Regions from separate parts of the Stutzerimonas sp. 21-1 genome, predicted to be linked through region 1. Evidence: predicted binding sites of a transcription regulator. Region 1 holds the regulator's gene; each other region holds the start of a gene.
The links. Region 1 encodes sigma-54, which starts transcription at its own class of promoters, with help from an activator protein. Its sites were predicted from a motif close to ANTGGCATNNANNTTGCTNT; they were not measured.

Region 1 (10,283 bases):
GCCACGTTTGAAACCGAACGATTCGATGAGAAAAGCGGTGCCGGGCTCGGGTTGGTTGAGCAGGCGCAGTTTGAGCGTGTCGCGCAGCTGATAGAGATTCAGGTGCGTGGTGTCGATCTTGAGGTCGGCATGGTCGATGATCGCAGCGAGCAGCAGCTCTTCGTCGCGGATCGCCTCGGCCAGCGAACGCTTGTCGTTGGTCAGCGGGTGACGCCGGCGAGTCTCCGAGAAGCGTTTGAGCAGGGTTTCGTCATCGGCATCGAGGTAGATCACGTCGCACTGGATATGACGGGACCGTACTTCGTCGAGCAGTTCGGGGAAGCGCTTGAGCTGGCTCGGCAAATTGCGTGCATCGATGGATACGGCGACCTGCGGTTGCAGCAGCTCGGTGTGGAGTAGGGCACGTTCGGCCAGCTCAGGGAGCAGGCCGGCCGGGAGGTTGTCGATGCAGTAGAAGCCGTTGTCCTCCAGAGCGTCGAGGGCGGTGCTTTTTCCCGATCCGGAGCGGCCGCTGACGATAATCAGGCGCATCTACTGGCCGTTTTGCACATCGACCACGACCTGATAAAGGTCGTCGTTGGTGGGGGCTTCACGCAGGCGCTGGCGGACGTCTTCGCGGTCGAGCATGCTGGCAATCTGGCGCAGCAATTCGAGATGTTCATCCGTCGCCGCTTGCGGTACCAGCAAAACGAATAACAGATCGACCGGGGCGCCATCGATGGCGTCGAAATCCACCGGTGCTTCCAGACGCAGCACGGCGCTGAGCGGCGAATTGCAGCCCGCCATGCGGCAGTGCGGAATGGCTATGCCATTGCCGAAACCGGTGGAGCCGAGTTTTTCGCGGGCGATCAGGCTCTCGAAGATGGCCTGTGCATCGAGGTCGGGCAGGTCCTGCGCGATCACCTTGGCGATCTGCTCGAGGACGCGTTTCTTGCTGCCGCCTGGGACGTTCACCAAGGAACGCCCAGGGGTCAGGATGGATTCCAGTCGGATCATGATGCGAGTCAGCGAGCCACTACGCCCTGGGTGTGGTCGAGCTGCTTTTCCTTGTGCTTGATCAGCTGGCGATCGAGCTTGTCGACCAGCAGATCGATGGCGGCATACATATCTTCGTGTTCGGCGTTGGCCACCACTTCGCGACCGGCGATGTGCAGTGTGCCCTCGGCCTTCTGCTTGAGCTTCTCGACCTGCAGGATCACCTGGATGCTGATGATGCGATCGAAGTGGCGGGACAGCCGCTCGAATTTCTCCTCGACATAGCTACGCAGGGCGTCAGTTACTTCCAGATGAAGACCGCTGATGTTGATTTGCATACTGCTTCTCCTAATTGCCTGCTGCGAAGGTGGCCGGTACAGGACCTGCCGCCGAAACATTCAACCTGGCCGCACTATAGTCGCTTGCGTTCGCTTGAGGGAGCGATGCCAAGCGATTCACGGTATTTGGCGATTGTGCGACGGGCAACCTGGATGCCCTGTGCCTCCAGTAGACCAGCGATCTTACTGTCACTCAATGGCTTTTTGGGGTTTTCCGCGGCGACCAGTTTCTTGATGATCGCGCGAATCGCGGTGGACGAGCATTCGCCGCCTTCGGCCGTACTGACGTGGCTGGAGAAGAAGTATTTCAGCTCGTAAATACCCCGCGGCGTGTGCATGTATTTCTGCGTGGTCACGCGCGAGATGGTTGATTCGTGCATGCCTACCGCCTCGGCGATGTCGTGCAGCACAAGGGGTTTCATCGCTTCGTCGCCGTGATCGAGAAAACCGCGCTGATGTTCGACGATTTGCGTGGCGACCTTCATCAGCGTCTCGTTGCGGCTGAGCAGGCTCTTGATGAACCAGCGCGCTTCCTGCAGCTGGTTGCGCATGAAGGTGTTATCGGCACTGGAGTCAGCGCGTTTGACGAAGCCGGCGTATTGCGCGTTGACACGCAGGCGCGGCATGGCGTCCTGGTTCAGCTCCACCAGCCAGCGGTCGTTGTGCTTGCGCACGATCACGTCTGGCACCACATATTCTGGCTCGCTGGCCTCGATCTGCGAGCCGGGGCGGGGGTTGAGACTCTGTACCAGCTCGATCACCTGGCGCAGCTCGTCTTCCTTGAGCTTCATCCTGCGCATCAGCAGGCTGTAGTCGCGATTACCCAACACATCAAGGTAATTGCTCACCAGTTGCTTAGCCTGTTCCAGCCAGGCGGTCTGTTCGGGCAGTTGGCGCAGTTGCAGCAGCAGGCATTCGCTAAGGTTGCGGGCACCGATGCCGGCAGGTTCGAACTGCTGGATACGGTGGAGCACCACTTCGATCTCGTCGAGCTCGACCTCAAGCTCGGGATCCAGCGACTCGAGCACCTCTTCCAGACTTTCTTCCAGATAGCCCTGGTCATTGATGCAGTCGATCAGGGTCGTGGCGATCAGCCGGTCGGTATCGCTCATCGGCGCCAGGTTGAGCTGCCAGAGCAGATGGCTTTGCAGGCTGACGCCGCTGGAGGTGCGGGTGGTGAAATCCCAATCGTCATCGTCGTTGCTTGGCAGGCTGCTGGCGCTGGTCTGGTAGATGTCTTCCCAGGCAGTGTCGACGGGCAGTTCGCTAGGAATGCGCTCGCCCCAGTCGCCTTCTTCCAGGTTGTCGGCGTTATGCGTGGGTTCTTCGTAAAGATTGTCGCTGCTCGTCTGGCTGGCCGAGGGGCCTTCACCGTTCTGATCGGCGGCTTCAGCCATGGGGTCGGCGTGACTGAAGTCGTCGCCATCCTCCTCGCGTTCGAGCATCGGGTTGGAATCCAGAGCTTCCTGGATTTCCTGCTGCAGATCCAGCGTGGAAAGCTGCAGCAGTCGTATGGCTTGTTGCAGCTGCGGCGTCATCGTCAGCTGCTGGCCCATCTTCAGGACTAGCGATGGTTTCATGGCAGAGGACTTCGAACCTTATGTGCCGGCGCAACCGCGCCCGTTCCCAATAGGCGCTAGGCGCCGAATGAAAGCAAATTATATGCCTGCCAGCGAAGCCTTTGCCTAGGCCAGAAATGTTGGGTCACGCAAAAAAACCGACGTGCCGGACCGCTCACAGGCGGAATTCGTGGCCCAGGTAGACTTCCTTGACCAGCTGGTTGGCCAGGATGGTTTCGGCGTCGCCCTCGGCTATCAGCTGGCCGTCATTGACGATATAGGCCGTTTCGCAGATATCCAGAGTTTCGCGGACATTGTGGTCGGTGATCAGGACGCCGATGCCCTTGGCCTTGAGGTGGTGGATGATTTGCTTGATATCGCCCACGGAGATCGGGTCGACGCCGGCGAAAGGTTCGTCCAGCAGGATGAACTTGGGCGCCGTGGCCAGGGCGCGGGCAATTTCTACCCGGCGTCGTTCGCCGCCGGACAGGCTCATGCCGAGGCTGTCGCGAATATGGCTGATGTGAAATTCCTGCAACAGTGCTTCGAGCGCTTGTTGGCGGCCGGCTCGATCGAGATCCTTGCGCGTCTCCAGGATGGCCATGATGTTGTCCGCCACCGAAAGCTTGCGGAAGATCGAGGCTTCCTGCGGCAGGTAGCCGATACCGGCGCGGGCGCGACCATGCATGGGCAGGTGAGTGACGTCCTGCTGGTCGATCAGCACACGCCCCTGATCGGCACCCACGAGGCCGACGATCATGTAGAAACAGGTGGTCTTGCCGGCACCGTTGGGGCCAAGCAGGCCGACGATTTGCCCGCTCTCGATCGATAGGCTGACGTCGCGCACGACCTGGCGGCTCTTGTAGCTCTTGGCGAGGTGCTGCGCTTTAAGTACGGCCATTACTGCGCCTGCTCCGCCGGCTGCTCTTTCTTGCGTGGCTGGATGACCATGTCAATGCGTGGCTGTGGCGTGGTCACCGCGGTGTTGGTGGCGCGGCCGGCGTTGACGATCTGTCGCTGGGTGTCATAGACGATCTTCTCGCCCTCGAAGGTATTGCCTTCCTGCACCACTTTGGCTTGGTCGATCAACACGATGCGCTCGTTCGCCGCGAAATACTGGATGGTCAGGCCGTAGGCCTTGACGATCTCCTTGTCGACCGCCGGCTTCTGCTCATAGTAGGCAGGCTTGCCGATGGAGGTGAAGACCTCGACATCGCCGTTGCCGTCCTGGGTGATGGTCACGGTATCGCCGGTGATCTTCATCGTGCCTTGGGTGATCACCACGTCGCCGCGATAGACGGCCACGCCCTGCTGGTCGTCCAGTTCGGCCGTGTCGGCCTGAACGCGAATCGGCTGGTTGCGGTCTTCTGGCAGCGCCGAGGCAGTGGTACCAAGCAACAATGCGCTCAAACCGAGCAGGAGGGGGAGGGTCTTAACGCAGCTCATGCTTGCCTCTTACATTGGACAGCAGGTGCATCCTGCCATCATCCAGATACGCTTTCATTCCCGTGGCCGTCGTGACGCCATTGGCGGCCTCGATTCTAACGGCTTGCCGGGTTTCGGCATAATCCTTCTCGGGCCAGACCGTCATCCGGCTGGTGGTGAGGATGGTGGGGCGGCCCTTGGCGTCAGTACGCTCCACGCGAACCTGATCGATCAGCTCGACTTCGCTGCCGCCGGCGGCAACCTCGCCGCGCTCGCTGCGAACATGCCAGGGCAGTTCCGTGCCGCGGTAGGCATACAGGTCGGGGCGCGTCAGCAGACTGACGTCGCTGGCCTTGAGGTGCTCCATCTTGTCCGCGGTCAGCTCGTAGTGACGCTTGCCATCCGGCTGGAACTGCACGGTGCGGGCGTTGAGTACGTAGAAATCGATTGGCGATTCCGCGGTGGCGACCGCTGCCGGCTGCAGCATGAAGCTTTCCGGACGGATGTTCCAGTAGCCGACTGCCACCAGCAGGGCGGCAATCAGCATCAGCAGGGCGGGAAAGCGCAGTTTGTGAAGCATCGGAACCTCTACAGGTAGGCCGATTGAGCGGCCACCAGGTTGCCCTGGGCGTGCAGAATCAGCTCACAGAATTCGCGGGCCGCACCTTCGCCGCCGCGCGCTCGGGTCACGCCGTGGGCATGCTGGCGCACAAAGGCATCGGCGCTGGCCACGGCCATGCCCAGGCCGACCCGGCGGATCACCGGCAGGTCGGGCAGATCGTCGCCCAGATAGGCGACTTCAGCGTAGCTCAGCCCCAGTTCGGTCAGCAGCTCGTCGAGCACCACCAGCTTGTCCTCGCGCCCCTGATAGAGATACTGGATGCCGAGGTTCTGGGCGCGGCGCTCGACCACGGGGGTCTTGCGGCCGCTGATGATGGCGGTGCGCACGCCGGAATTGATCAGCATCTTGATGCCGTGGCCGTCCAGTGTGTTGAACGTCTTGAATTCGCTGCCGTCAGTGAGAAAGTACAGGCGGCCGTCGGTCAATACGCCGTCGACGTCGAAGATCGCCAGACGGATGTCGCGAGCGCGTTGCAGCAGGTCCTGTTGCATCACATCACTCCCGCACGTAGCAGGTCGTGCATGTTCAGCGCGCCGACCGGAAGCCCTGCGTCGTCGATCACCACCAGCGAGTTGATCTTGTGGTCCTCCATGATCTTCAGCGCTTCGGCGGCCAGCATGTCGGCATTGGCTGTCTTGCCGCGAGCAGTCATGACGTCGTCAATGAGTGACTGGCGCACGTCGATACCCTTGTCGAGGGTGCGGCGCAGGTCGCCGTCGGTGAAGATTCCCGCGAGGCGTCCATCGCGTTCGACCACGACGGTCATGCCCAGCCCTTTGCGAGTCATCTCCAGCAGGGCGTCGCGCAGCGAGGTGCCGCGCTCGACTTTGGGTAGGCGCTCGCCGGTATGCATCACATGTTCGACCTTGAGCAGCAGGCGCCGGCCAAGCGCGCCCCCTGGATGTGAAAATGCGAAATCCTCGGCGGTGAAGCCGCGCGCTTCGAGTAGCGCGATGGCGAGTGCGTCGCCGAGTACCAGACTGACGGTGGTCGAGGAGGTGGGGGCAAGATTGAGCGGGCAGGCTTCCACCGCCACGCTGGCGTCTAGATTGACTGCCGCTGCCTTGGCCAGTACCGACTCGGGGTTGCCGGTCATGCTGATCAGATTGAGGCCAAGGCGCTTGATCAGTGGCAGCAGGGTGACGATCTCGCTGGTGGTGCCGGAGTTGGACAGCGCCAGCACCACGTCGTCGCGGGTGATCATGCCCATGTCCCCGTGGCTGGCTTCGGCCGGGTGTACAAAGAATGCCGGGGTGCCGGTGCTGGCCAGCGTCGCGGCGATCTTGCGGCCGATGTGACCGGACTTGCCCATGCCCACCACCACCACGCGTCCCTTGCAGGCTAGGACCAGCTCGCAGGCATGCACGAAGCGTTCGTCGATGCGGCTGCGAAGCTGTTCGACGGCTTCGGTTTCCAGCTGGATGGTGCGTTGCGCGGTGTCGATCAGTAGGCTGCTCTGGCTCATCGTGGGCGCGATCGTCCGATTAAAAGCGCACGATTATAGCGCCAATCGTGCGCGCGCTGATGAGAAAAATGCCCATGCATAGGCCGCGATGGCGACGTCGGAGGCGGGCAGTGTCTGCGCTGGACATGTCCGGAAACCCCCGGTCGGTTGGGTCGCCGTGGGGGCGGTGCTATAGTGCGCCGCCGAAAACGGTCATGGCAGAAAGTATCCCGCAGCGGTCGGGAGCCGTCTGTTTCGCAGACTGCATGCAAGGAGACCAGATGAGCGCCTGCAACGACTTCGCTGTCGAGCTGAAGGGAGTGACCTTCATGCGCGGTGAGCGAAGTATCTTCGACAATATCGATATTGCCATTCCGCGCGGCAAGGTCACTGCGATCATGGGCCCGTCCGGCTGCGGCAAGACGACCCTGCTGCGTCTGATAGCCGCCCAGCTGATGCCGAATCGTGGCGAAATCTGGGTGGCCGGCAACAACCTGCCGAGTCTTTCGCGTAGCGAGCTGTTCGACATGCGCAAGCAAATGGGCGTGTTGTTCCAGAGCGGTGCGTTGTTCACCGATCTCGATGTGTTCGAGAACGTCGCTTTCCCGCTGCGGGTGCACACCCGTCTGCCGGAGGAGATGATCCGCGATATCGTCCTGATGAAGCTGCAGGCGGTTGGCCTGCGCGGGGCCGTCGAGCTGATGCCCGACGAGCTGTCCGGCGGGATGAAGCGTCGCGTGGCGCTGGCGCGGGCAATCGCGCTGGATCCGCAGATTCTCATGTACGACGAGCCGTTCGCCGGTCAGGATCCAATCGCGATGGGCGTTCTGGTGCGGCTGATCCGGCTGCTCAACGATGCGCTCGGAATCACCAGTATCGTCGTGTCCCACGATCTCGCGGAGACCGCATCGATCGCCGACTACATCTATGTGGTCGGCGATGGTCAGGTGCTTGGCCAGGGTGTGCCGGCCGAGCTGATGGAGTCGGACAATCCGCGCATCCGCCAGTTCATGACGGGCTCGGCCGACGGCCCGGTTCCGTTCCATTTTCCTGCGCCGGCCTATGCTGATGACCTGTTGGGAGGCGCCGATGCGTAAGCGTTCGCTGTTGGACAGGATCGCGCTGCTCGGCCGCGCGGGGCTCGATGTGCTTGCGGCACTGGGGCGTTCGACGATCTTTCTGGTCCACGCGCTGTTCGGCCGTAGCGGGCTGCGCAACGGCCTGGCGCTGCTGATGAAGCAACTCTATGCAGTTGGCGTGTTGTCGCTGGCGATCATCGTCGTGTCTGGCATCTTCATTGGCATGGTTCTGGCGCTGCAGGGCTACAACATCCTCAGTAGCTATGGTTCGGAGCAGGCGGTCGGCCAGATGGTCGCCCTGACGCTGCTGCGCGAGCTCGGGCCAGTGGTTACGGCCCTGCTGTTTGCAGGCCGTGCGGGCTCGGCGCTGGCGGCCGAGATCGGCAACATGAAGTCCACCGAACAGTTGTCGAGCCTGGAGATGATCGGTGTCGATCCGCTCAAGTACATCATCGCGCCGCGCTTGTGGGCAGGCTTCATCTCGTTGCCGCTGCTGACGCTGATCTTCAACGTGGTCGGCATCTGGGGCGGGGCGATGGTTGCCGTGGACTGGCTCGGTGTCTACGAGGGTTCGTACTGGGTCAACATGCAGAACAGTGTCGACTTCCGCTCGGATGTGCTCAACGGCGTGATCAAGAGCCTGGTGTTTGCGCTGGTGGTGACCTGGATCGCGGTGTTCCAGGGCTATGACTGCGAGCCGACCTCCGAGGGAATCAGCCGGGCCACGACGCGTACCGTGGTATACGCCTCGTTGGCAGTGCTGGGCCTCGATTTCATTCTGACCGCATTGATGTTTGGAGATTTCTGATGCGTATCCGCTCACTGGAAATGGGTGTCGGCCTGTTTCTGCTAGCCGGTCTGCTGGCGCTGTTGCTGTTGTCGCTGCGGGTCAGCGGGTTGAGTGTCGGCAATGCCGATACCTACAAGGTGTATGCCTATTTCGACAATATTGCCGGTCTGACGGTCAGATCCAAGGTGACCATGGCCGGCGTGACCATTGGCAAGGTCACCGCCATCGATCTGGATCGCGATAGCTTCACCGGTCGCGTGACGATGGAAATACAGCAGGATGTCGACATGGTGCCGGTCGATTCCACCGCCTCGATCCTTACTGCCGGCCTGCTCGGCGAGAAGTACATCGGTATCAGCGTCGGCGGTGACGAGGAGGCTCTCGGTGATGGCGACACGATCAGCGACACCCAGTCTTCGCTGGTGCTCGAAGACCTGATCGGCAAGTTCCTGCTCAACTCGGTTAACAAGGAATAAGGAGTGCTTCGAATGATGACTGCCCTGCGTCGCGGGCTGCTGGTTCTGCTGACTGTACTGCCGCTGTTTGCCCAGGCTGCGGTGAGTCCGCACCAGCTGATTCAGCAGACCACCGATCGGCTGCTGGCCGATCTGAAAGCAAACAAGGAGCAGTACCGCAGCGATCCTTCGGCGTTTTACGACGCGCTGAACGGCATCCTCGGTCCGGTCGTGGATGCCGAAGGCATCTCGCGCAGCATCATGACTGTCAAATATTCGCGTAGCGCTACGCCCGAGCAGATGACGCGCTTTCAGGAAAACTTCAAGCGCAGCCTGATGCAGTTCTATGGCAACGCCCTGCTGGAATACAACAACCAGCAGATCCGCGTATTGCCGCCGACCGGCAAGCAGGACGGCAAGCGCGCCAGTGTCGGCATGGAAGTGGTCGGGCGCCAAGGCGAGGTCTACCCGGTGTCCTACACGATGGTTAACGATGGCGAATGGCGTGTGCGCAACGTGATCATCAACGGCATCAATATCGGCAAGCTGTTCCGCGACCAGTTTGCCGACTCGATGCAGAAGAATGGCGGCGATCTGGACAAGACCATCGACGGTTGGGCCGAGGTAGTGGCTCGCGCTAAGGACACTTCGGCCGGTCAGCAGGCCAGCGGCGATGAATGACGGGCGCATCGAAAGCCTGCCGGGCGGAACGTTGCGTCTGCTCGGTGTGCTTGATCTGCGTACCGGTCCGGTTTTGCGTGAGCAGGGCCAGGGGCTGATTCGCGCAGAGAAGGGCGCGGCGCTGTTGCTCGACTGCTCGGCGGTAGAGAAGTCCAGCAGCGTCGGCCTGTCGCTCTTGCTGGCCTTCATGCGTGACGCGCGGGCGGCACAGCGTCCGGTGCGCATCACCGGGATGCCGGCCGACATGCTGGAAATCGCCCGGGTCTCCGGGCTGCTGGACATCCTGCCGCTGGATGCGGCGTCTACGGGGAGCGACACATGAGCCTGCGCTGGGCCGAACGCATGCGCGACCAGCTTCATGGCCTGGCCGAAGCGCTGGGCAACTTGCTCGTCGAGGGCTTTCATTATCTTGCGCTGTTCGCCATCGGTGGCGTGACGGCGTGGGCGGCTTTCCTGGCCTTCCTCGGCATGGTCGAGAAGGGTCATATCACGGTCGACGATATTCTGCTGCTGTTCATCTACCTCGAGTTGGGCGCGATGGTCGGCATCTATTTCAAGACCAATCACATGCCGGTGCGCTTCCTGATCTATGTGGCGATTACCGCGCTGACCCGCCTGCTGATCTCCGACATTTCCCATCACCATCGCCCGGACATGGGGGTCGTCTACGTGTCCGGTGCGATCCTGCTGTTGGCGCTGGCGATCCTGGTGGTGCGCTTTGCGTCGTCGCGTTTCCCTGCGGTGCAAAGCGACAGCGGCCGGCATGCGCGGCGCTCTGAACGCGACCAGGCAGCCGAAACGCTGGAATAAGACGAACCGCGTCCTGCCGGCGCGGTTCGGGGTTCGCAGCCTCCGGGCTTTTTTGTATGATGGCCGGCCCGTGCGCGTCCTGCGCCGATCGAGGTTGAACATGCA
Region 2 (10,283 bases), 760 kb from region 1:
TCAGCGGACGCCTGGTGCGCGTCTCCGGCATGCTGCTGGAAAGCCTCGGCTGTCAGCGCATGACCGGCCAGCGCTGCTATGTCGAGCTGGCCGACGGCGCCATGCTGGAAGCGCAGGTGGTGGGCTTCAACCGCGATATCACCTACCTGATGCCGTTCAAGAAACCGATGGGCCTGAGTGCCGGCTCGCGGGTGTTCCCAGCACCGGACGAGGCGATGCTGCAGATCGATGAATCCTGGCTCGGGCGCGTGGTCAACGGCCTCGGCGAACCGCTGGATGAGCTCGGCAAGCTCGGCGGGCGCGATCCGCTGCCGACCGAGCTGCCCTCGGTCAATCCGCTCAAGCGCCGCCCGGTGGAGGCGCCGCTGGATGTCGGCGTGCGCGCGATCAATGCCCTGCTGACACTCGGCAAGGGCCAGCGCGTCGGCCTGTTCGCCGGCTCCGGCGTCGGCAAGAGCGTGCTGCTGGGCATGATCACCCGGCAGACCAAGGCCGATGTGGTGGTGGTCGGGCTGATCGGCGAGCGCGGCCGCGAGGTGCAGGAGTTCATCCTGCATTCACTGGGCGAAGAAGGCCTGAAGAAGGCCGTGGTGGTGGTCGCGCCGGCCAACGAATCGCCGCTGATGCGCCTCAAGGCCACCGAGCTGTGCCACAGCATCGCCGCCTATTTCCGCGACCAGGGGCATGACGTGCTGCTGCTGGTCGACTCGCTGACCCGCTACGCCATGGCCCAGCGCGAGATCGCCCTGGCCCTCGGCGAACCGCCGGCGACCAAGGGCTATCCGCCGTCGGTGTTCGGCATGCTGCCGGAGCTGGTGGAAAGCGCCGGCAACGGCGCCAGCGACAACGGCAGCCTCAGCGCGATCTACACCGTGCTCGCCGAGGGCGACGACCAGCAGGACCCGATCGTCGACTGCGCGCGGGCGATTCTCGATGGCCACATCGTGCTGTCGCGGCGCCTGGCCGAGGCCGGGCACTACCCGGCGATCGACGTCGGCGCCTCGGTCAGCCGCTGCATGAGCCAGGTTGGCCAACCGGCGCATCTGGGCGCGGCGCGTCAGCTCAAGGAGCTCTACAGCACCTTCGAGAAGATCCGCGAACTGATTCCGCTGGGTGGCTACACCCCGGGCATGGACCCCAAGACCGATCGCGCGGTACAGCTGGCGCCGACCATCGAACGCTTCCTGCGTCAGGAGGTGGGCGAGGCCGCCGAACTGGAGCCGAGCATCGCCACGTTGCAGAACATCATCGGGAAGCCGCGATGAAACAGCAGATCGAAACGCTGTCGCGCCTGGCCAGCCTGCGCGGCAACCGCGTGCGGCAGATGCTCGGCCAGGTGCAGTACCAGCAGAATCTCTGCCAGCGCTATCGCAACAACATCACCGGCCTGAGCCGCCTGTGCGGCTTCAGCGTGCCGATGAACACGCCGCTGCAGCGCGACAACCAGCAGCGCTACAAGACCACGCTGTACAAGATGGTCGAGCTGCAGCGCCGCGAACTGGCGGTGGCCGAGCAGGCGCTGGCGCGCATTCAGAGCGAGCTGCTGCAGGCCATGCGCAGCGAGAAGGTGGTGGCGCAGGTGATCGACAACAAGATGCAGCAATGGCAACAGCAGCTCGCGCAACAGGAGCAGAAGATCCAGGACGGGCTGGCGGCGCAGGCCTGGTGGCGCAACCAGGCGGGATGAGCGACTGCCGCGCTGGCGGCGGCTGTGTGAAAATCGCGTTTAAGTTTTGCGCCAGGGCGGTCGCCTGATTGGCTGTAACCACCGAGTTGGAAAGAAATCATGGAAATCAGCCGGCACTTCAAGCCCGCCCTCAGCGTCCCCGGCGAAACCGCCACGGCCCTCCAGGCGGCACCCGCGCCCGTCGCGCAGCCTGCGGCCCGCCAGGCCGAGAGCCTGCCGCTGGAGCAGATGCACGAAGCCCTGCGCGCCATGCCGGAGGTCGATCTGGAGCGCGTCGCCGCACTCAAGCAGGCCCTGCAGCGCGGTGAGCTGTCCAGCGACCCGGCCGAGCTGGCTAGCAGCATGCTCGCCTACCATCGCGGGAACGATGCGTGAGCCAGCGTGACAAGCTGCTACAGGTCGTCGACAACGATCTGCAGCAGGACTGTGGCGATTACCTCGCCCTGCGCGATCTGATGCAGGCGCTCTACAGCTTCCTGCTCGAACGCGACAGCGTCGAGATCGAGCGGATCAATCGCCAGATCAGTCGCCACGTCGACAACCTCCGCGGACGTGCTCAGCGCCGCAGCAAGATACTCGCCGCCTTCCGCCTGAGCGACGATGGCGCCGGCATGCAGCGCCTGCTGGAAAGCTATCCCGAAGTCCGCCGCGCGGTGCTGCAGCAGTTCTGGCAGCAGCTCGGCCGGCTGGCGACCGAGTGTCAGCAGCTCAACGAGCGCAACGGCAAGCTGCTGGCGATGCACCACGAAATCCTCGAGCAGCTGCTCGCCACCCAGCAGCCGACCCACCTGTACAGCCCGCAGGCGTACTGAGCGCCGCCGCCCCCGCCTGAATCCATCACGTCGCCAGCGCCAGCGCGGCGGCCGTGATTGCGCCGCGCTTAAGTAACCCCCTTCCCGCGCCGCCCTTGCAAAGAGAAGTTCCGTCGTCGATGCGGGCGGAAACGGCGTTTCCCCGTTTCCGCATCCACTGCCCGGGCGGAAGCGTTTTTTCTGCATGAGCCAAGCGAAAGTCGTTGTAAATCAACGTCTTGAGACTTGGCACTCAATTTGCTCAATAGATTTGAGGAAGGTGATCGGCAATGGCGATGGATTCGGATTACGTAAAGCAGATGTCGACGCAGTTGGCCAACTACGAGGTTCAGTCCTCGCTGGACCGGCTCAACCGCAACGAATCGAACTACAAGACGCAGCGTGACGCGCTGAGCCAGTTGCGCACCTCGCTGACCACGTTCAAGTCGGCGCTGACCAAGCTCAACAGCAGCACCTCGAGCATGCTGGTCAACAGTGCGACCTACAGCCAGGACGGCTACGCCACGGCCACCGTCGGCACCACCGCGCAGCCCGGCAGCTACCAGTTCTACGTCGAGCAGCTGGCCAGCAAACAGCAGGTCGCAGTGCAGGGCCTGACCGATGGCAGCCTCAGCGGCACCCTGACCCTGAATGCGCAGACCTTCGACCTGAGCGGCTACGCCACGCTCGACGACGCCGCCAAGGCCATCAACGACGCCGGCCTCGGCGTGCAGGCGACGCTGGTACGCAGCAACGGTCAGGTCAATCTGGTGCTCACCAGCGAAGAGAGCGGCGCGGCCAACGCCTTCACCTTCGGCCTGACCGGCGGCGCCACCAGCACCACGCTGTCCACCGCGCAGGATGCGCGCATCCGCATGGGCGGCAGCTTCGGCAGCGGCGGCATCGAGCTGACCAGCGCCAGCAATACCTTCGACAACGTCATCGACGGCGTCAGCCTCACCGTCAGCAAGGTGCACAGCGCCAGCGACGCCGCGCTGACCTTGACCGTCGGCCAGGACAAATCGGCGACCAAGGCCCAGGCGCAGAGCTTCATCGATGCCTTCAACACCCTGATGGGCAGCCTCGACAGCCTCACCGCCAGCGGCAGCGAGAGCAGCGCGCGCGGCCCGCTGGCCGGCGACGCCAGCGTGCGCTCCATCGAAGGCCGCTTGAACGCCCTGCTGCGGACCGATTTCGGCGGCGTCAGCCTGATCGACTTCGGCATCAGCTCCGACCGCAACGGCAAGCTGACCATCGACGCCACCCGCTTCGAGGCCGCCGTCGCCGCCAAGCCGGAAGCCTTCGAGGCGCTGTTCACCGGCAAGGACCAGATGCTCGACAGCATCGACAAGACCGTCGCCAGCTACACCAGCAGCGCCAACGGCATGCTGAAGAACCGCATGGACACGCTGGATCTGAACCTGCGCCGCATCGACGACCAGTTCGACAAGCTGCAGCAGCGCTACGACAGCTACTACTCCCGCTACCTCAAGCAGTTCACCACGATGATGCAGACCATGCAGTCGATGGAACAGACCTCAGGAATGTTCGGATGACCTATCTCCCCAACGACAGTTACGACAGCTACCGCGCGGTGGACCTGGAGGCCCGTGCGGCTGCCGCGTCCCCCTACGAGCTGGTGCTGGTGCTGATGGACGGCTTGCTCGACGAGCTGGCCCGCGCCCGTGGCCACATCGAGCACAAGCGCTACCAGCAGAAGGGCGCGTCGCTGGAAAAATGCATGAACATCCTCAACGGCCTCAACGGCGCGCTCGACGAAGAGAACGGCGGCGAGGTGGTGCAGGGTCTGGCGCGGCTCTATGAGTACTGCATCTACCGCCTCTCCGATGTCAGCGTGACGCTGTCGCTGGAACGGCTGGATGAAGTGACCAATCTGCTCAGCATCCTGCGCGAAGGCTGGGAGGGTGTCAGTGCCGCTCGCAAGTGATGCCCAGCGTCTGCAGCAGCTGCACGCGCAACTGGATCAGGCTCTGCAGCGCGGCGACTGGCAGGTGATTGCCACGGTGGACGGCGCCATCGCCCAGTGCCTGCGCGCGTTGGCCGAGATCGGCCAGCCTGACCCGGCGACCATTGTCGCTCGCGCAGCGCTCAAGCAGCTGCACGACCAGGCGCGGGTCGCCTGTGCCGAGGAGTGCGAACGCCTGCGCCAGCTGCTGGTGAACCATCTGGAGTACGCCGAAGGGCTGGCGGCCTATCAGCGCGTCGAGCTGTTCCACACCGGAGAGGCGCGATGATCCAGTCGATGTCCGCCCCGCAGGCGCCCGGCCATCTGGCGCCGCGTGCTGCGCAGCCAATCGGCGCCACCGCAGCGGCCGCAGCACCGGTGCTTGATGCCCAGGCGGCAGCTGACGGACAGCCTGGCTTCGGCGCGCAGATGGCACGCGCCGCCGATGCCGAGCAGTTGCCGGCGGTGGAGCTGCCGGCATTACCGTTCGGCGCCCTGCCGGTGGCACCGACGGATGAAGCCACGTCAGGGCTGCCCGCGCGCGAAGCCACTCCCGCCACCGAGGAAAATCCGCCGGAACTGACCGCCGAGCAATGGCTGCTGGGCATGCTCGGGCAGCAGCAGACGCAGGTGCAGGCGCGCGACGCTGGCCAACCGGCGGCGCCGGTGGCGCCCGCTGCCATTGCCTTGGTCGCCACGGCGGCACCGACCCTGACCACGGCCGAACCGCTGCCGGTACCAGCCGTAACGCTGCCGCCGGCCGCGCCACCGGTACGGAGCGTGACGGACGCTGCGCCGGCCCTCGCCGAAACGCGTCTGCCGCCGTCGCGCGCGGGTGCCGAGCCGATGCTCGCGACATCCGCTGCGCCGCTCGTAGACGCTGGCACCGAGGTGGCGCAACGGATGGCCGACCCGGTCGATGCGCTGCTCGGCGTCGATGATGCCGGCGCGCGCGGTGAGTCGAGCGCCGCCGCCAGCGAGCGTCCGGCGCTGTCGCCGCTGCTCGGCGGCGAACGCCTGCTCAAGCTGCACACGCCGCAGGCACGTTGGGGCGAGCAGATGCTGCAGGCGCTGCGCGATAACGTCGAGCTGCAGCTGCAGCAGAAGATCCAGAGCGCCACCATCCGCCTCGATCCGCCGGAGCTGGGCGCGCTGGAGATCCACCTCAGCCACGAGTCTGGCCGCTTGCATGTCCAGCTGACCGCCGCGCACGCCGATGTTGCCCGCCTGCTGCAGCAGACCAGCGACCGCCTGCGCCAGGAGCTGGTGGGACAGAACTTCGTGCAGGTTAACGTACAGGTCGGCGCGGACGCTCAGGGCCAGCAGGGCCGCGGCCAGCCGCGTGCGCCACTGGCCGAGGACCAGCCGCTGCCGGCGGCCAATGCGCAGCAGCCGGCCTCGCAGACGTGCGGCCGCGAGCGGGCCGCCGATGTGCTGGTCACCGTATGACCGACTCAACCGTAACTTTCCGATTGTGAGTGCTTTATGAAGACGTCCCGTCTGGTGTTGCTGATGCTGCTGCTCAACGTGCTGACCCTCGCCGCCGGCGTGGGCATCAGCTACTGGCTGTTCAAGCCAGCCGCGGGCGCGCTGGCGTCGACCGAGGCGTCGGTGCCTGAGCCGGCCGAGCCGGTGGCCTATGAGTTCTTCCCGGTGCCGAAGGTGATCGTCAGCGTGCGGGACGAAGGACGCGAGCATTACTTCGTGCTCGACCTGGCGTTGCAGGCCGAAGCCAGCGAGGACGAGCCGGTCAACTTCGCCCAGGTCGAACCGCTGGTGCGCAATTCGGTGGTCGCCTACCTCTCCGGCCTGCCGTTCGCCGAGTTGCGCGGGCTGCAGATCGGCGAGCTGCAGGTGCGCCTGGAGAATGCGCTGTTCGCCGATTTCGCCAGCAAGAACGCCGCGGTGCCGTTCAAGCACGTGCTGGTCAACAAGCTGATCGTGCAGTAAGGCCCCGCCATGAGCGCCACCTGTCCCGTCGATCACTACAGCGTTGCGCCGAGCGCTCCGGTGCTGTTCGCCCCGGGGGCCGAGCAGCGCTGGCTGATGCAGTACCTGCCGCTGGTCAAGCGCATCGTCCGGCAGCTGTCGCTGCAGGCCAATCAGGTGCTCGACCGCGAGGACATGGAGCAGATCGGCATGATGGGTCTGCTCGAGGGACTGCGTCGCTACGGCGAGCCGGACGAGCAGTTCGGGCGCTTCGCCGCGCTGCGCATTCGCGGGGCGATTCTCGACGAGTTGCGCCGGCAGGACTGGCGGCCGCGTCAGGTGCGCCAGCAGGCGCACAAGGTTCGCGATGCCATCCGCGAGCTGGGGCGCCAACTGGGGCATCCGCCGACGGAGGAGGAGATCAAGGCCTTCACCGGTCTCGAGGACAAGGACTATCAGGACTTCCTCTGGGCCGACTCGTCCGAGGCCATCGAGAGCCTCGACGCGCTGCTGCAGAGCGGTCACGAGCATTTTCCCGACGCTGCCGAGCTGTTCGAGGAGCGTCTGCTGAAGGAACGGCTGCTGGAACAGGCACTGAGCCAGCTGGACGAGCGCGAGCGCCTGGTGCTCACGCTCTATTACCAGCATGAGCTGAGCCTGAAGGAAATCGCCCTGGTGCTGGAAGTCAGCGACGCCAGGGTCTGTCAGCTGAGCAAGCAAGCGATCGGCAAGGCCTGTCGCTTCCTAACCGAGAGAAACTAGAGACGTCATGCAGAAAGTAATAGGTGCGTTGATCATCATCGGTTGTGTGCTGGGCGGCTATGCCATGGCCAACGGCGACATGCGAGTGCTCTGGCAGCCGGCGGAAGTGGTGATCATCCTCGGTGCCGCCATCGGCAGCCTGGTGGTGGGCAATCCCAAGGAAGTGCTGGTGGAGATGCTCTCGCAGATGCGTGGCGTGTTCATCTACGAGCGCCGCGGCGAGGAATTCCAGCGTCAGCTGCTGATGCTGCTCTACGAGCTGCTGGAAATGGTCGACGTCGGCGGCCTCAAGGTGCTCGATTCGCACATCGAGGAACCGGAAGAGAGCGACCTGTTTGCGCGCTATCCGCTGATCCTCAAGGAAAGGAACCTGATGGCCTTCATCGCCGACAACTTCCGGCTGATGGCCATGGGCAAGATCAGCGCCCACGAGCTGGAGGGCTTCCTCGAGCAGGAACTGGAGGCCATGGAAAACGCCCTGCTGCAGCCGTCGCGCTCGCTGTTCAAGATCGGCGAGGCTATGCCGGGCTTCGGCATCCTCGCGGCGATCATGGGCATCATCATCACCATGGGCAGCATCGGCGGCAGCGTCGCCGAGATCGGCTCGCATGTCGCCGCGGCGCTGGTCGGCACCTTCCTCGGTATCTTCTTCTGCTACTGCCTGATGGAGCCGCTGTCCAACGCCATGGGCCAGCGGGTCAAGACCGAGCTGTCGGCGCTTGAATGCGTGCGCACCACGCTGGTGGCGCATCTGGCCGGCAAGCCGACGCTGCTGGCGGTCGATGCCGGACGGAAGCTGATCGAGCAGGACGTCAAACCCGCCTTCCGCCAACTCGAGGTCTGGGTCAACCAGTACGAGGAAGAAAGGGACGCGGCATGAAGAGCCGAGGCAAGGGCAAGGGCGGCGAAGAGCGCGAAATCATCGTCCGGCGCCGCAGCAAGAAGGGCCACGGCGACGAGCATGGCGGCGCCTGGAAGGTGGCATTCGCCGACTTCACCCTGGCGATGATGGCGCTGTTCATGGTGCTGTGGATCATCCAGCCGCAGATGCAGATGAACAACCCGTCCTACGGCGAGCAGGAGAGCAATCCGCTGGTGGACGGTGGCGCCGGCATCTTCGACGGCACCAGCCGTTCGCCGCTGGAGCTGGACGGCGTGCCGATCCGCGCGCCGCAGGCCGAGCCCGCGCCTGCGAGCAAGCCGCAGGATGCCGCGGAAGGCAGCCGCCACTACGGTTCCACCGCCGAGTTGCAGCAGCTCGCCGAGCTGATGAAGAACGTCGCCAGCGAGGTTGATGCGCTCGCCAACATCGAGGTCGACGTGGTGCCGCAGGGGCTGCGCATCCTGATCAAGGACGACCAGCAGCGCTTCATGTTCCAGCGTGGCAGCGCGATCCTCGATCCGCACTTCCGCAAGCTGCTCGACGTACTCGCCGGGGTGCTGGCCAAGGTGGAGAACAAGCTGATCATCAGCGGCCATACCGATGCCACGCCGTATCGCCAGCAGAGCGGTTACGACAACTGGAACCTCTCCGGCGATCGCGCCCTGCGCGCACGCAACGCGCTGGTGGCGTCCGGCCTGCCGGAGCGTGCGGTGCTGCAGGTGACTGCCCAGGCTGACGTCATGCCGTTGCACCCGCAGGACCCGCTCAACGGTGCCAATCGGCGGGTGGAAATCCTCCTGCTGACCGATTCGGCGGAAGCGCTGTACAAGGAACTGTTCGGCGACAGCTATGGGCGGGTGAATTTCTCGGAAAGCGGCGCGCGGTTCAGCGAGCCGGCCGACAAGGTGCTGTGATTCGCTGCCGGCAATGGCCGGCAGCTGCTTCAGAGTCGGGCGCTGGCGTGATCGGCGCAGTAGACCTGCTGGGTTTCCACGCCATACAGGCAGGCGCCGACCTTCTCAAGGGTGATGCGCGCACCTTTGTGCTTGCCGTAGAACAGGTTGAACACCAGTTCGTCGTCGAGCTGGCTGTGCGCTTCGAATCCGCTGATCTGCCCTTCTTCGACCACCAGGCGCGGCTGACCCAGCAGGTCGGTTTCGATCCGCCCTGACGCCTCGACGACGGCCGGAGCGTTGCGGGTCATCGCGTAGAAACGCCCGCCATTGAAGACCAGGCTCTGGGTGACCTTTACCACCTCACCATTGCTCAGCAGCACCTGGCCGGCCGAACTGTAGCGGCCCTCCAGACGTGGCGCGAGGCTGCTGGTAGCGCCCATCGCCACCAGTGCCCAGAGCGCCAGCGTCGCCGGCACCATCACCTGCAGCAGGCGTGTGCCGATGACGCCGGTTCTGTTACGCGTATTCATTGAAGACATCCTTGCAGCTGTTGTGCGGGAATCTCGTTCAGTCGACTTTTGTGCACTTTCAGCCAGTTGGTCTGACCGTTCGCATGCACACAGCGAATTTCATAGAAGCCAGGGGACATGTTGACGATCAGTTGCGTGGGCCTGACGTTCATCGCGGCGATCGCGTCCACCACTTTGCGCGTATCCCTGACCAGCGCATCCAGCAGACGCTGGCTCTTGTCGACGTACAGAACTTCCAGCACGCCAATACCTACCCGGTGGGTGAACAGTCCCTTCGGGGTCAGCAGGATGCGATAACCCAGCACGGCGACCGCGATCGCCAGCAGCAGCGCCGTACCGGCCAACAGGGGCGATAAGCCCGAGCGAGGCCGATGTAACGGGGCTGCCGGTGCACAGGCGGCGTCTGTCGGCTGCCCGGTTTCGGCCGGTTTGGCCGTGGCTACCGGATGGGCTGCCAGAAAATGCGGATTGAACAGATAGCCGCGTCGCGGCAGGGTCTGGATGATCTGGTTGCCCGAATCGAACAGCAGCTGACGCAGGGTGTAGATCTGCTGGTTCAAACTGCCTTGGCCAACCACTCGGTTCTCCCAGGCATGGCGCAACAGCTCTTCGCGGGAAACCACTTCTCCCGGCGTCTGCAGCAAGCGCTCCAGCACGCGGCTGCCGGAAAAGCCCAGATCGATTTTCTCGGCGCGGTCAGGATGATGCTGGACCAACTGGTACAGCGCGCTGTCGAAGCGGGCCGTACAGGCTTCGCGCCCTGTTTTCAGTAACGGACAGGCAGTGGCATCGGTGGCCGAATGGGTCAGAGATGGAGTCATGATGCCTGGTCGGCGAGC
Region 3 (10,283 bases), 1.2 Mb from region 1:
TTCATCACGGTATTGCCGAGGGAAACCTGGCCGTCGCCGCCCATGACGACTTTGCCGTTGCGGCGCACTGAAACGATGGTGGTCAAGGGAAATCTCCACGCTGCGGGGCGATGAATGCCCGAATGCAGGGTGATATGGGGCACCGCCGCAGGCTTTTCAACGCCGTTCGACCATCGGTTAGCGCAGCGCCCGCCTCAGTCCATAACGAAACCGAGCTGGCGCCAGGCCTCGTAGACGGCGATGGCGACCGTGTTGGAGAGGTTCAGGCTGCGGCTGTCCGGGCGCATCGGCAGGCGCAGGCGGCGCTCGGCGGGGAAGGCGTCGCGCAGCGTGTCGGGCAGGCCACGGCTCTCCGGGCCGAAGAGGAAGGCGTCGCCACGGCGGAATGCGACCTGATGAAACGGCTGCGAGCCCTTGGTGGTGAAGGCGAACAGCCGCGGGGCGTCTTCAGTGCCGCTCTGCCCGGGCGGCGCGATGCCCAGTTCGGCGAGGCAGGCGTCGAGGCTGGCATGCCGACGCAGCGGCGCGTATTCGTGGTAATCCAGGCCGGCGCGGCGCAGGCGCTTGTCGTCCAGTTCATAGCCCAGCGGCTCGATCAGGTGCAGGCTGCACCCGGCATTGGCGCAGAGCCTGATAATGTTGCCGGTGTTCGGTGGAATCTCCGGCTGGAAAAGGATCACGTGAAACATGCGCAGCACCAGATTGGACGACGGCGGCGATTCTACTGCGCCGGACCCGCGGCCGCGCCTGCGTCGGCGTTTTTTCGCCTCGCTGGTGCTGATCGGCCTGCTGGTGGGAATGATGATCGGTCGGCTGACGACGCCCGAGCCGGCGCGGCTGCTCGCCGTCGAGAGCGTGGGCGAAGGCCTGCTGCTGCGTTTCAGCGCACCGGCACAGTACCGCGCACAAGCGGTCGAGGGTGCATATGCGCTGCTCTTGCAGGCGCGTGGCGGCGAGCGTGACGGGCAGTTGCAAGTGGACGGGCAGCGCGTGCGCTGGCGCATCCAGGCCGTCGGGCAGGACCTGCTGCTGAATCTGGTCGCGCTCAGGCCGCTGCAAGTGCAGCCGAGCGAGCGACAAGAGGAGGCTGACTGGCTGCTGGAGTTGCGGCTGGCGCCGGCGGACGAGCATCCATGAGAGTGACTTGAGTTACGCCTGCGCATCGAGCCGGCGGATGATCCGTCGAGCGGAGTCGCGCTGGATTTAAAAAGCGACATCCACCCTGCGATTCCCCAGCTTATTCCTCCTCCTCTTCATCCCGGCCATCGCCCATGCCCAGCTCCTTGATCTTGCGAGTCAGGGTGTTGCGTCCCCAGCCCAGCAGCAGCGCGGCGTCGCGGCGGCGGCCGGCGGTGTGCTTGAGCGCGGTCTCGATCATGATCCGCTCGAACGCCGGTACGGTGGTCTCCAGCAGGTTCGACTGGCCGAGCGTCAGCGCCTGGTCGGCCCAGCTGCGCAGCGCCTGTTCCCAGTTGTGCGCCGGTTGGGCATCGGCCGGCAGGCTGAGCAGCTCCGGCGGCAGATCGCCGATGTGCACCTCGCGCCCGGACGCCATCACGGTGATCCAGCGGCAGGTGTTCTCCAACTGGCGTACGTTGCCAGGCCACGGCAGCTGCTGCAGGAAGGTCGCGGTTTCGCTCTTGAGCAGCTTGGTCTCGACGGCCAGCTCCTCGGCGGCGGCGGCGAGAAAATGCTGCGCCAGCGCAGGAATGTCCTCGCGGCGGTCGGCCAGTCGCGGGATGTGGATGCGGATGACGTTGAGGCGATGGAACAGGTCTTCGCGGAACTTGCCGGCCTGTACCAGCGCTTCGAGGTCCTGGTGGGTGGCGGCGATGATGCGCACATCCACGCGCACGGGCGTGTGCCCGCCGACGCGGTAGAACTCGCCGTCGGCCAGCACGCGCAGCAGGCGCGTCTGGGTGTCGGCGGGCATGTCGCCGATCTCGTCGAGGAACAGCGTGCCGCCGTCGGCCTGCTCGAAGCGTCCGCGCCGCTGATTGGCGGCGCCAGTGAACGCGCCCTTCTCATGGCCGAACAGCTCGGACTCCATCAGGTCCTTGGGGATCGCCGCCATGTTCAGCGCGATGAACGGCGAGGCCGCACGCGGGCTGTGACGGTGCAGCGCGTGGGCGACCAGTTCCTTGCCGGTGCCGGACTCGCCGTTGATCAGCACGGTGATGTTGGAGTGCGAGAGACGGCCGATGGCGCGGAACACCTCCTGCATCGCCGGCGCCTCGCCGATGATCTCCGGCGTGTGGGCCTGGCTGGCCGGCGCCTGCAGGCCCTGTTGCTCCTGGGCATGCTGGTTGGCGCGCTTGACCAGCGAGACCGCATCGTCAACGTCAAACGGCTTGGGCAGGTACTCGAACGCGCCGCCCTGATAGGAGGCCACCGCGCTGTCGAGGTCCGAGTGCGCGGTCATGATGATCACCGGCAAGCGCGGGTGCCGCTCGCGGATCTGCGCCAGCAGATCGAGGCCGCTGGTGCCGGGCATGCGGATGTCGGAAATGATCACGTCCGGTTGCTGCTGCGTCAGGCGGCCGAGCACGCTGTCGGCGGTTTCGAAGCTCTGCGTGGCGATACCTTCCTGCTGCAGCGCTTTCTCCAGGACCCAGCGGATGGAGCGGTCGTCGTCGACGATCCAGACGGTTTCGCTTCGGTTCATGGGCAGGGGGCTCCTTGTTCGAGCGGCAGGAAGATCGAGAAGGCGGTATGCCCGGGATGGCTCTCGCACTCGATCAGGCCCTGGTGCTGACTGATGATGTTCTGGGTGATTGCCAGGCCCAGCCCGGTGCCGTCCGGGCGGCCGCTGACCATCGGGTAGAACAGGGTGTTCTGCAGTTCGGCCGGGATGCCGGGGCCGTTGTCGATGATCTCGATGCGTGCCACCAGCCGGTGGCGGATGTGGCCGATGGTGAACTGGCGCACCGTGCGGCTGCGCAGGGTCAGGCGGCCCAGGCCCAGTTCTGTCTGTCCGGCCAGCGCCTGCATGGCATTGCGCATGATGTTGAGCACGGCCTGGATCATCTGCTCGCGGTCCATGAGGATCTCGGGGATGCTCGGGTCGTAGTCGCGAACCAGCACCAGGCTGCCCTGGCATTCGGCCTCGATCAGGCTGGCGACGTGTTCCAGCACCTCGTGGATGTTGGTCATCTCCAGCCGCGGCAGGCGGTTCGAGCCGAGCATACGGTCGACCAGGTTACGCAGACGGTCGGCTTCCTCGATGATCACCTCGGTGTAGTCCTGCAGGTGTTCGTCGGGCAGTTCGCGGGCCAGCAGTTGCGCGGCGCCGCGGATGCCGCCGAGCGGATTCTTGATTTCGTGGGCCAGGCCGCGCACCAGCATCCGCGTGGTTTCCTGCTTGGACAGCTGCGCCTCCTCCTTGGTGATGCGCAGCAGCCGGTCGCGCGGCAGCACTTCGAGCAGCAGCATGGTTTCGCCGCTGCCGGGAATCGGCGTCACCGCGTAGTCGACGGTCAGCGTCTGGCCGGTGGCCGAGGTCAGCGTGGCCTCGCGCTTGGTGAACGGGTGTGCCTCGGCGACCGCCTGGCGCAGGGCGGCCAGCGCTTCGGGCGACTCGGTGAACAGCTCGCTGATGAACTGGCCGTGGCTGCGCTGGCCGCTGACGGCGAGCAGCATCTCCGCCGCCGGGTTCATGTACTCCAGGCGCAACCGCGCGTCGAGCAGCAGCGTCGCGGTGGTCAGGTTCTCGATCAGCAGGCGTTGCAGGGCTTCGGTCAGCATGGCGGGTCTGCATCCTTTGGGTAGGCCGTCAAATGCAAGAAGCAAACCAGACGCGCCAAAACGGCGCGCATCGGCGTGCTGGCGGCATCTGGCGCCCGGCCTGCGTGAACCAAAAGGGTGAGCGGGGGTGTTATTCGCCACTCATGTGCACCAAAAGGGTGCACATGATGATCATAGGAAAGGAATGAAGGGAATGTCGCGTTTTTCCGCCGGCTTGTCCTTGAGCGGGCATTCGGGGCGTACGCCGTAGTCGTTCTTGCGGCACGGATTGACCATGCGCCGCTGGGCCAGCGAGGTGCGAATCAGGTGAAAGGTGCGCGCCGGGCTGCGCGCCAGCTCGCGGCCTTCGGCGTCGATCACGCGCAGCTGCAGTCGATGAGTGCCGCGGTCGACGTTGTGCAGCTCGAAGTGGGTATCGGGGCCGGCGGCGCTGAGCGCCTCGCCGTCGAGCAGCAGCTGGTAGCCGTGGCCGGCCTGCGGCGCCGGGTTGCCGCTGGCACTGACCAGCAGATCGCCGGCGTTGCTGCGGATGGTCTCGTCCTCGGCTGGGCTGACAATCTGCAACTGGTAGCGGATGGCCGCCGTTGCGGCCGGCACAGGCGCAGCGGGCGCCGCGGGCGGCAGGGCCGGCATGTCGTTGGTGGGCTTGAGTTCGATCTGCTCGGCGGCCTGACCGCCTGGGCGGTCAGTGAACACCCGATTGCCGTCCGCGTCGATGTAGCTGTAGATCCCCGCGTTCGCCGGCGCCGCCAGCGCCAGCAGCAGCGCGGTCAGCCAGTGGCCGCTGCGGATCATGGCGCTGCCCGGTGGCGCAGGGCGGGGCTGGAGGTGTGCACGCGTTGCACGGTGAATACTGCCGGCTCGCTGCGCTGGATCACCCGGCCATTGCTGAGCACCTCGACCTGCAGGCGATGTTCGCCGCGCTCGATGTTGTTCAGTTGCAGCGAGGTGGCCTGGCTGGCGGCGGCCTGGGGAATGCCGTCGAGGACGAAGCGCAGCTGGTGGCCGCGTCGTAGCGGCGGGTCCAGCTCGGCACTCACTACGAACGTGCCATTGTTGGCGCGCAGCGCGGCTTCGTCCGGGATGCCGCTGAGCGCGAGCGAGCGGTACGGTTGTCCGGCTTCGGCGTCCGTCGGCAGGGGCGCCGGTACGGATGGGGTCTGGATGTCGACGGTGTTGGGCGGCGGCAGCTCGACACGCTCGGCAGCGACGCCTTCCGGTGGCTGGTTGGTGTAGACAGTGTTGCCCTGGGCGTCGGTGTAGGTATAGATCTCGGCGATCGCCGGGGCGCTGAGGATCAGCAGCAGGCCGAACAGTGCGTGGCGCATGGGAAGCTCCGCGTGAAGGACAGCGAGAGCCTTGCACCGCGGGCGACGCCAGGCAAGCCCGGGCATGCGGATTTGCGAGCCGGCACAAGCTGCGCGCGGTGACGGCAGCGCAAACGACAGAGGCCGCCCGAAGGCGGCCTCTGCGTACAGGCGGTGCTGCTTAGACGCTGTAGTACAGGTCGTATTCCAGCGGGTGCACGAAGGTGCGCACCTTGATCTCCTCGGCGGCCTTCAGCTCGATGAAGGCATCGAGGAAGTCCTTGGTGAACACGCCGCCCTTGAGCAGGAAGTCGTGGTCGGCTTCCAGCGCCTCCAGTGCCTCCTTCAGGCTGCCGCACACCTGCGGGATCAGCTTGGACTCTTCCGGCGGCAGGTCGTACAGGTTCTTGTCCGCGGCATCGCCTGGGTGAACCTTGTTCTGGATACCGTCCAGACCGGCCATCAGCAGCGCGGCGAAGGCCAGGTACGGGTTGGCAGCCGGGTCCGGGAAGCGTGCCTCGATGCGGCGGCCGCGGGCGCTGGCCACGTACGGGATGCGGATCGACGCGGAGCGGTTGCGTGCCGAGTAGGCCAGCATGACCGGCGCTTCGAAGCCCGGAACCAGACGCTTGTACGAGTTGGTCGACGGGTTGGTCAGGGCGTTCAGCGCCTTGCCGTGCTTGATGATGCCGCCGATGAAGTACAGCGCGGTGTCGGACAGGCCGGCATAGCCCTCGCCAGCGAAGGTGTTCTTGCCGTCTTTGGCGATCGACATGTGCACGTGCATGCCCGAACCGTTGTCGCCGTACAGCGGCTTCGGCATGAAGGTAGCGGTCTTGCCATAGGCTTCGGCGACGTTGTGCACGACGTACTTGAGGGTCTGCACTTCATCGGCCTTGGCGACCAGCGTGTTGAACTTCACGCCGATTTCGTTCTGGCCGGCGGCCACTTCGTGGTGGTGCACTTCGACGACCTGGCCCATTTCTTCCAGGGCGTTGCACATGGCGGTACGGATTTCGTGATCCGGATCGGCCGGCGGAGTCGGCAGGTAGCCGCCCTTGACGCTGATGCGGTGGCCGTTGTTGCCCTGGCCGCCATTCATGTCGGTGTCGCTGTTCCAGGACGCCTGCTCGCAGAAGATCTTGAACATCGAGCCGGACATGTCGGACTTGAACTTCACCGCGTCGAAGATGAAGAACTCCGGCTCCGGGCCGACGAACACGGTGTCGCCGATGCCGGTGGACTTCAGGTATTCCTCAGCGCGGCGGGCGATGGCGCGCGGATCGCGCTCGTAGCCCTGCATGGTGGACGGCTCGATCACGTCGCAGACCAGGATCAGGGTCGGCTCTTCGGTGAACGGGTCCAGCACGGCGCTGCTGTCGTCCGGCAGCAGGATCATGTCGGAGGCCTCGATGCCCTTCCAGCCATCGATGGAGGAGCCGTCGAACATCTTGCCGACTTCGAAGAAGTCGTCATCGGCGTCGCGAGCCGGCATGGTGATGTGATGCTGGCGACCCTTCGGGTCGGTGAAGCGCAGATCAATCCACTTCACATCGTAATCTTTGATCAGTTGAAGCGACTTCGACATGGTGTTCTCCAAATGGTGGAAGCGGCCTGTTCGCTTCCGAATCGAGGGCGGAGCCGGCGGCGATGTTCCGCCAAGGCGACCTGCCTCACAAGTGAGCAAATTGCATGCCAGTGCTCCGAAATGGACCTGCAGCAGCCAAATGGCGCGGCGGCGCAGTTCGGCTTCGGCGACCGCAGACAATTCTCCGGGCGGGCGCGCCTGGATGGTGCGCGCACAATAGGCATTGCACCATTTTGGTGCAATAACGTATCGCGCAGAAAACCGACTAAATGTTGAGCAGTTTCCGCTATACTCCGCGCCCCTCTTTTTCCGCCATGTCGGCGCACGCGCTGTTTCCCCATGAAGCTGATCGTCAAGGTTTTCCCCGAAATCACCATCAAGAGCCCGCCGGTGCGCAAGGGCTTCATTCGCCAGCTGGCGAAGAACATCCGCACCGTGCTGCGCGAGCTTGACCCCGAGCTGCGGGTCGAGGGGGTGTGGGACAACATCGAGGTGGAAACCGCGCTGACCGAGCCGAAGCTGCTGCGCGAGATGATCGAGCGCCTGCGCTGCACGCCGGGCATCGCCCATTGCCTGGAAGTGCACGAATACCCGCTGGGTGATCTCGACGACATCGTCGAGAAATGCAAGGCGCATTACGCCGAGCGCCTGCCGGGCAAGATCTTTGCGGTGCGTTGCAAGCGCGCCGGCAAGCACCCGTTCAGCTCCATGGACGTCGAGCGCCATGTCGGCAGCCAGCTGCGCCAGCAGTGCGGCGCCGCCGGTATCTCGCTGAAGGCGCCGGAAGTCGAAGTGCGCATGGAAATCCGCGATCAGCGCCTGTTCGTCGTACACGAGCAGCACGACGGCATCGGCGGCTACCCGCTGGGCGCGCTGGAGCAGACCCTGGTGCTGATGTCCGGCGGTTTCGATTCCACTGTCGCCGCCTACCAGATGATGCGCCGCGGGCTGATGACGCATTTCTGCTTCTTCAACCTCGGCGGCCGCGCCCATGAGCTGGGCGTGATGGAAGTCGCGCACTATCTATGGAAGAAGTACGGCAGCTCGCACCGCGTGCTGTTCATCAGCGTGCCGTTCGAGGAAGTGGTCGGCGAGATTCTCGAGAAGGTCGACAACAGCCAGATGGGCGTGGTGTTGAAGCGCATGATGCTGCGCGCCTCGACGCAGATCGCCGAGCGCCTGCACATCGACGCGCTGGTCACCGGCGAGGCGATCTCCCAGGTGTCCAGCCAGACCCTGCCGAACCTCTCGGTGATCGACTCGGCCACCGACATGCTGGTGCTGCGTCCGCTGGTCGCCAGCCACAAGCAGGACATCATCGACACCGCCTTCGAGATCGGCACCGCCGAGTTCGCCAAGAACATGCCCGAGTACTGCGGCGTGATCTCCAAGAACCCGACCACTAAGGCCAAGCGCTACCGCGTCGAGCACGAAGAGAAGCAGTTCGACATGGCTATCCTCGAGCGCGCCCTGGCCAGCGCGCGCCAGGTGCCGATCGACCGGGTGATCGACGAGCTGGGCGAGGACATCAAGGTCGAGGAAGTCCGCGAGGCGATGGCCGGGCAGGTCATCCTCGACATTCGTCACCCGGATGCCGCCGAGGACGAACCGCTCGAACTGGCGGGCATCGAAGTACAGACGCTGCCGTTCTATGCGCTGAATAATCGTTTCAAGGAACTGGATGAAAACCGCCAGTACCTGCTGTATTGCGACAAAGGTGTCATGAGCCGCCTGCATGCTCACCATCTGCTGAGCGAGGGGCATGTGAATGTTCGCGTCTATCGTCCGGCCTGACGCCTCGGTGAAGCAGCCGGGACTGCTGGGCGGCAGTATCCGCCACCGCCCTCCCGACCTGCACTGATCGCAATGCAGTGCCGTTACAACCTCGGACAGCCAGCCTTCGTCCGGACTACTTCAAGCTTCCAGCCTCAGCTCGAAGCTCTCTACAGAGAAACGAATCAGTGATCGAGAATCTCCGCAACATCGCCATCATCGCCCACGTCGACCACGGCAAAACCACCCTCGTCGACAAGCTGCTGCGCCTGTCCGGCACCCTGGACCGCAAGGAAGCCGAAAACGAGCGCGTGATGGACTCCAACGACCAGGAAAAGGAACGCGGCATCACCATCCTGGCCAAGAACACCGCGCTGAAGTGGAATGGCTACAACATCAACATCGTCGACACCCCCGGCCACGCCGACTTCGGCGGTGAAGTCGAGCGCGTGATGAGCATGGTCGACTCCGTGCTGCTGGTGGTCGATGCCCAAGACGGCCCCATGCCGCAGACCCGCTTCGTGACCCAGAAGGCGTTCAAGGCCGGCCTGCGTCCGATCGTCGTGGTCAACAAGATCGACCGTCCGGGCGCGCGTCCGGACTGGGTTGTCGACCAGATCTTCGACCTGTTCGACAACCTCGGCGCCACCGACGAGCAGCTCGACTTCCCGATCGTCTACGCCAGCGCCCTGAACGGCATCGCCGGTCTGGACCACGAGAATCTGGAAGACAACATGGACCCGCTGTTCCAGGCCATCATCGACCACGTTCCGGCACCCAAGGTCGACCTCGACGGTCCGTTCCAGATGCAGATCTCGCAGCTGGACTACAACAGCTTCCTCGGCGTGATCGGCATCGGCCGCATCGCCCGCGGCACCATCAAGGCCAACAGCCCGGTGACCGCCATCGGCGCCGACGGCAAGCGTCGCAACGGCCGCATCCTGAAGATCATGGGTCACTCCGGTCTGCAGCGCGTCGAAGTCGCCGAAGCCGAAGCCGGCGACATCGTCTGCGTATCCGGCATGGACGAGCTGTACATCTCCGACACCCTGTGCGACCAGAACGCCGTCGAGGCGCTGCCGCCGCTAACCGTCGACCAGCCGACCGTGTCCATGACCTTCCAGGTCAACGACTCGCCGTTCGCTGGCAAGGAAGGCAAGTTCGTCACCAGCCGCAATATCAAGGATCGTCTGGAGAAGGAGCTGCTGCACAACGTCGCCCTGCGCGTCGAGCCGGGCGACAGCCCGGAGAAGTTCAAGGTCTCCGGTCGTGGCGAGCTGCACCTGTCGGTGCTGATCGAAACCATGCGCCGTGAAGGCTTCGAGCTGGCCGTCGGCCGCCCGGAAGTGGTGATCATCGAGAACGAGGCCGGCGAGAAGCAGGAACCGTACGAGAACGTCACCATCGACATTGAGGAGCAGCACCAGGGGCCGGTAATGGAGCAGATGGGCCTGCGCAAGGGCGATCTGACCAACATGATCCCCGACGGCAAGGGCCGCGTGCGCCTGGAATACACCATCCCGGCGCGCGGCCTGATCGGCTTCCGCAACAACTTCCTGACCCTGACCTCGGGCACCGGCATCCTGACCTCGACCTTCAGCCACTACGGCCCGATCAAGGCCGGCGAAGTGACCAACCGTCAGAACGGCGTGCTGGTCTCGATGGCCACCGGTACCGCGCTGACCTACTCGCTGGAAACCCTGCAGGCGCGCGGCAAGCTGTTCCTGGCGCCGGGCGACGAGATTTACGAAGGCCAGCTGTGCGGCATCAACAGCCGTGACAACGACCTGGTGCTCAACCCCACCAAGGGCAAGAAGCTCGACAACATGCGCGCTTCCGGCAAGGACGAAGTCATCGCCCTGGTGCCGCCG

Region 2: fliD (flagellar filament capping protein FliD) is a predicted target of sigma-54. The motif match lies at 2,724-2,743, and genes of this name have one in related genera.
Region 3: glnA (type I glutamate--ammonia ligase) is a predicted target of sigma-54. The motif match lies at 6,732-6,751, and genes of this name have one in related genera.

The regions. Positions count from the first base shown of each region.
Region 1 covers NZ_CM150500.1:874,026-884,308, forward strand. Annotated here, with positions in the region: gene rapZ (RNase adapter RapZ) at 1-531, opposite strand, end outside; gene ptsN (PTS IIA-like nitrogen regulatory protein PtsN) at 532-996, opposite strand; gene hpf (ribosome hibernation-promoting factor, HPF/YfiA family) at 1,005-1,313, opposite strand; gene AC0ZJQ_RS04215 (RNA polymerase factor sigma-54) at 1,388-2,893, opposite strand; gene lptB (LPS export ABC transporter ATP-binding protein) at 3,048-3,773, opposite strand; gene lptA (lipopolysaccharide transport periplasmic protein LptA) at 3,773-4,318, opposite strand; gene lptC (LPS export ABC transporter periplasmic protein LptC) at 4,305-4,877, opposite strand; gene AC0ZJQ_RS04235 (KdsC family phosphatase) at 4,886-5,410, opposite strand; gene AC0ZJQ_RS04240 (KpsF/GutQ family sugar-phosphate isomerase) at 5,410-6,384, opposite strand; gene AC0ZJQ_RS04245 (ATP-binding cassette domain-containing protein) at 6,645-7,460, shown strand; gene mlaE (lipid asymmetry maintenance ABC transporter permease subunit MlaE) at 7,453-8,250, shown strand; gene mlaD (outer membrane lipid asymmetry maintenance protein MlaD) at 8,250-8,708, shown strand; gene AC0ZJQ_RS04260 (MlaC/ttg2D family ABC transporter substrate-binding protein) at 8,721-9,368, shown strand; gene AC0ZJQ_RS04265 (STAS domain-containing protein) at 9,361-9,690, shown strand; gene AC0ZJQ_RS04270 (phosphate-starvation-inducible protein PsiE) at 9,687-10,178, shown strand; gene AC0ZJQ_RS04275 (BolA family protein) at 10,279-10,283, shown strand, end outside.
Region 2 covers NZ_CM150500.1:109,446-119,728, forward strand. Annotated here, with positions in the region: gene fliI (flagellar protein export ATPase FliI) at 1-1,265, shown strand, start outside; gene AC0ZJQ_RS00520 (flagellar FliJ family protein) at 1,262-1,687, shown strand; gene flgM (flagellar biosynthesis anti-sigma factor FlgM) at 1,787-2,062, shown strand; gene AC0ZJQ_RS00530 (flagella synthesis protein FlgN) at 2,059-2,499, shown strand; gene fliD (flagellar filament capping protein FliD) at 2,769-4,034, shown strand; gene fliS (flagellar export chaperone FliS) at 4,031-4,426, shown strand; gene AC0ZJQ_RS00545 (hypothetical protein) at 4,410-4,733, shown strand; gene AC0ZJQ_RS00550 (flagellar hook-length control protein FliK) at 4,730-5,893, shown strand; gene AC0ZJQ_RS00555 (flagellar basal body-associated FliL family protein) at 5,930-6,394, shown strand; gene AC0ZJQ_RS00560 (FliA/WhiG family RNA polymerase sigma factor) at 6,404-7,135, shown strand; gene motA (flagellar motor stator protein MotA) at 7,143-8,015, shown strand; gene AC0ZJQ_RS00570 (OmpA family protein) at 8,012-8,932, shown strand; gene AC0ZJQ_RS00575 (hypothetical protein) at 8,962-9,444, opposite strand; gene AC0ZJQ_RS00580 (winged helix-turn-helix domain-containing protein) at 9,441-10,283, opposite strand, start outside.
Region 3 covers NZ_CM150500.1:3,663,653-3,673,935, reverse strand. Annotated here, with positions in the region: gene hslV (ATP-dependent protease subunit HslV) at 1-86, opposite strand, end outside; gene AC0ZJQ_RS17590 (tRNA (cytidine(34)-2'-O)-methyltransferase) at 195-689, opposite strand; gene AC0ZJQ_RS17585 (hypothetical protein) at 688-1,137, shown strand; gene ntrC (nitrogen regulation protein NR(I)) at 1,238-2,665, opposite strand; gene glnL (nitrogen regulation protein NR(II)) at 2,662-3,744, opposite strand; gene AC0ZJQ_RS17570 (DUF4124 domain-containing protein) at 3,916-4,539, opposite strand; gene AC0ZJQ_RS17565 (DUF4124 domain-containing protein) at 4,536-5,072, opposite strand; gene glnA (type I glutamate--ammonia ligase) at 5,233-6,639, opposite strand; gene thiI (tRNA uracil 4-sulfurtransferase ThiI) at 6,979-8,433, shown strand; gene typA (translational GTPase TypA) at 8,601-10,283, shown strand, end outside.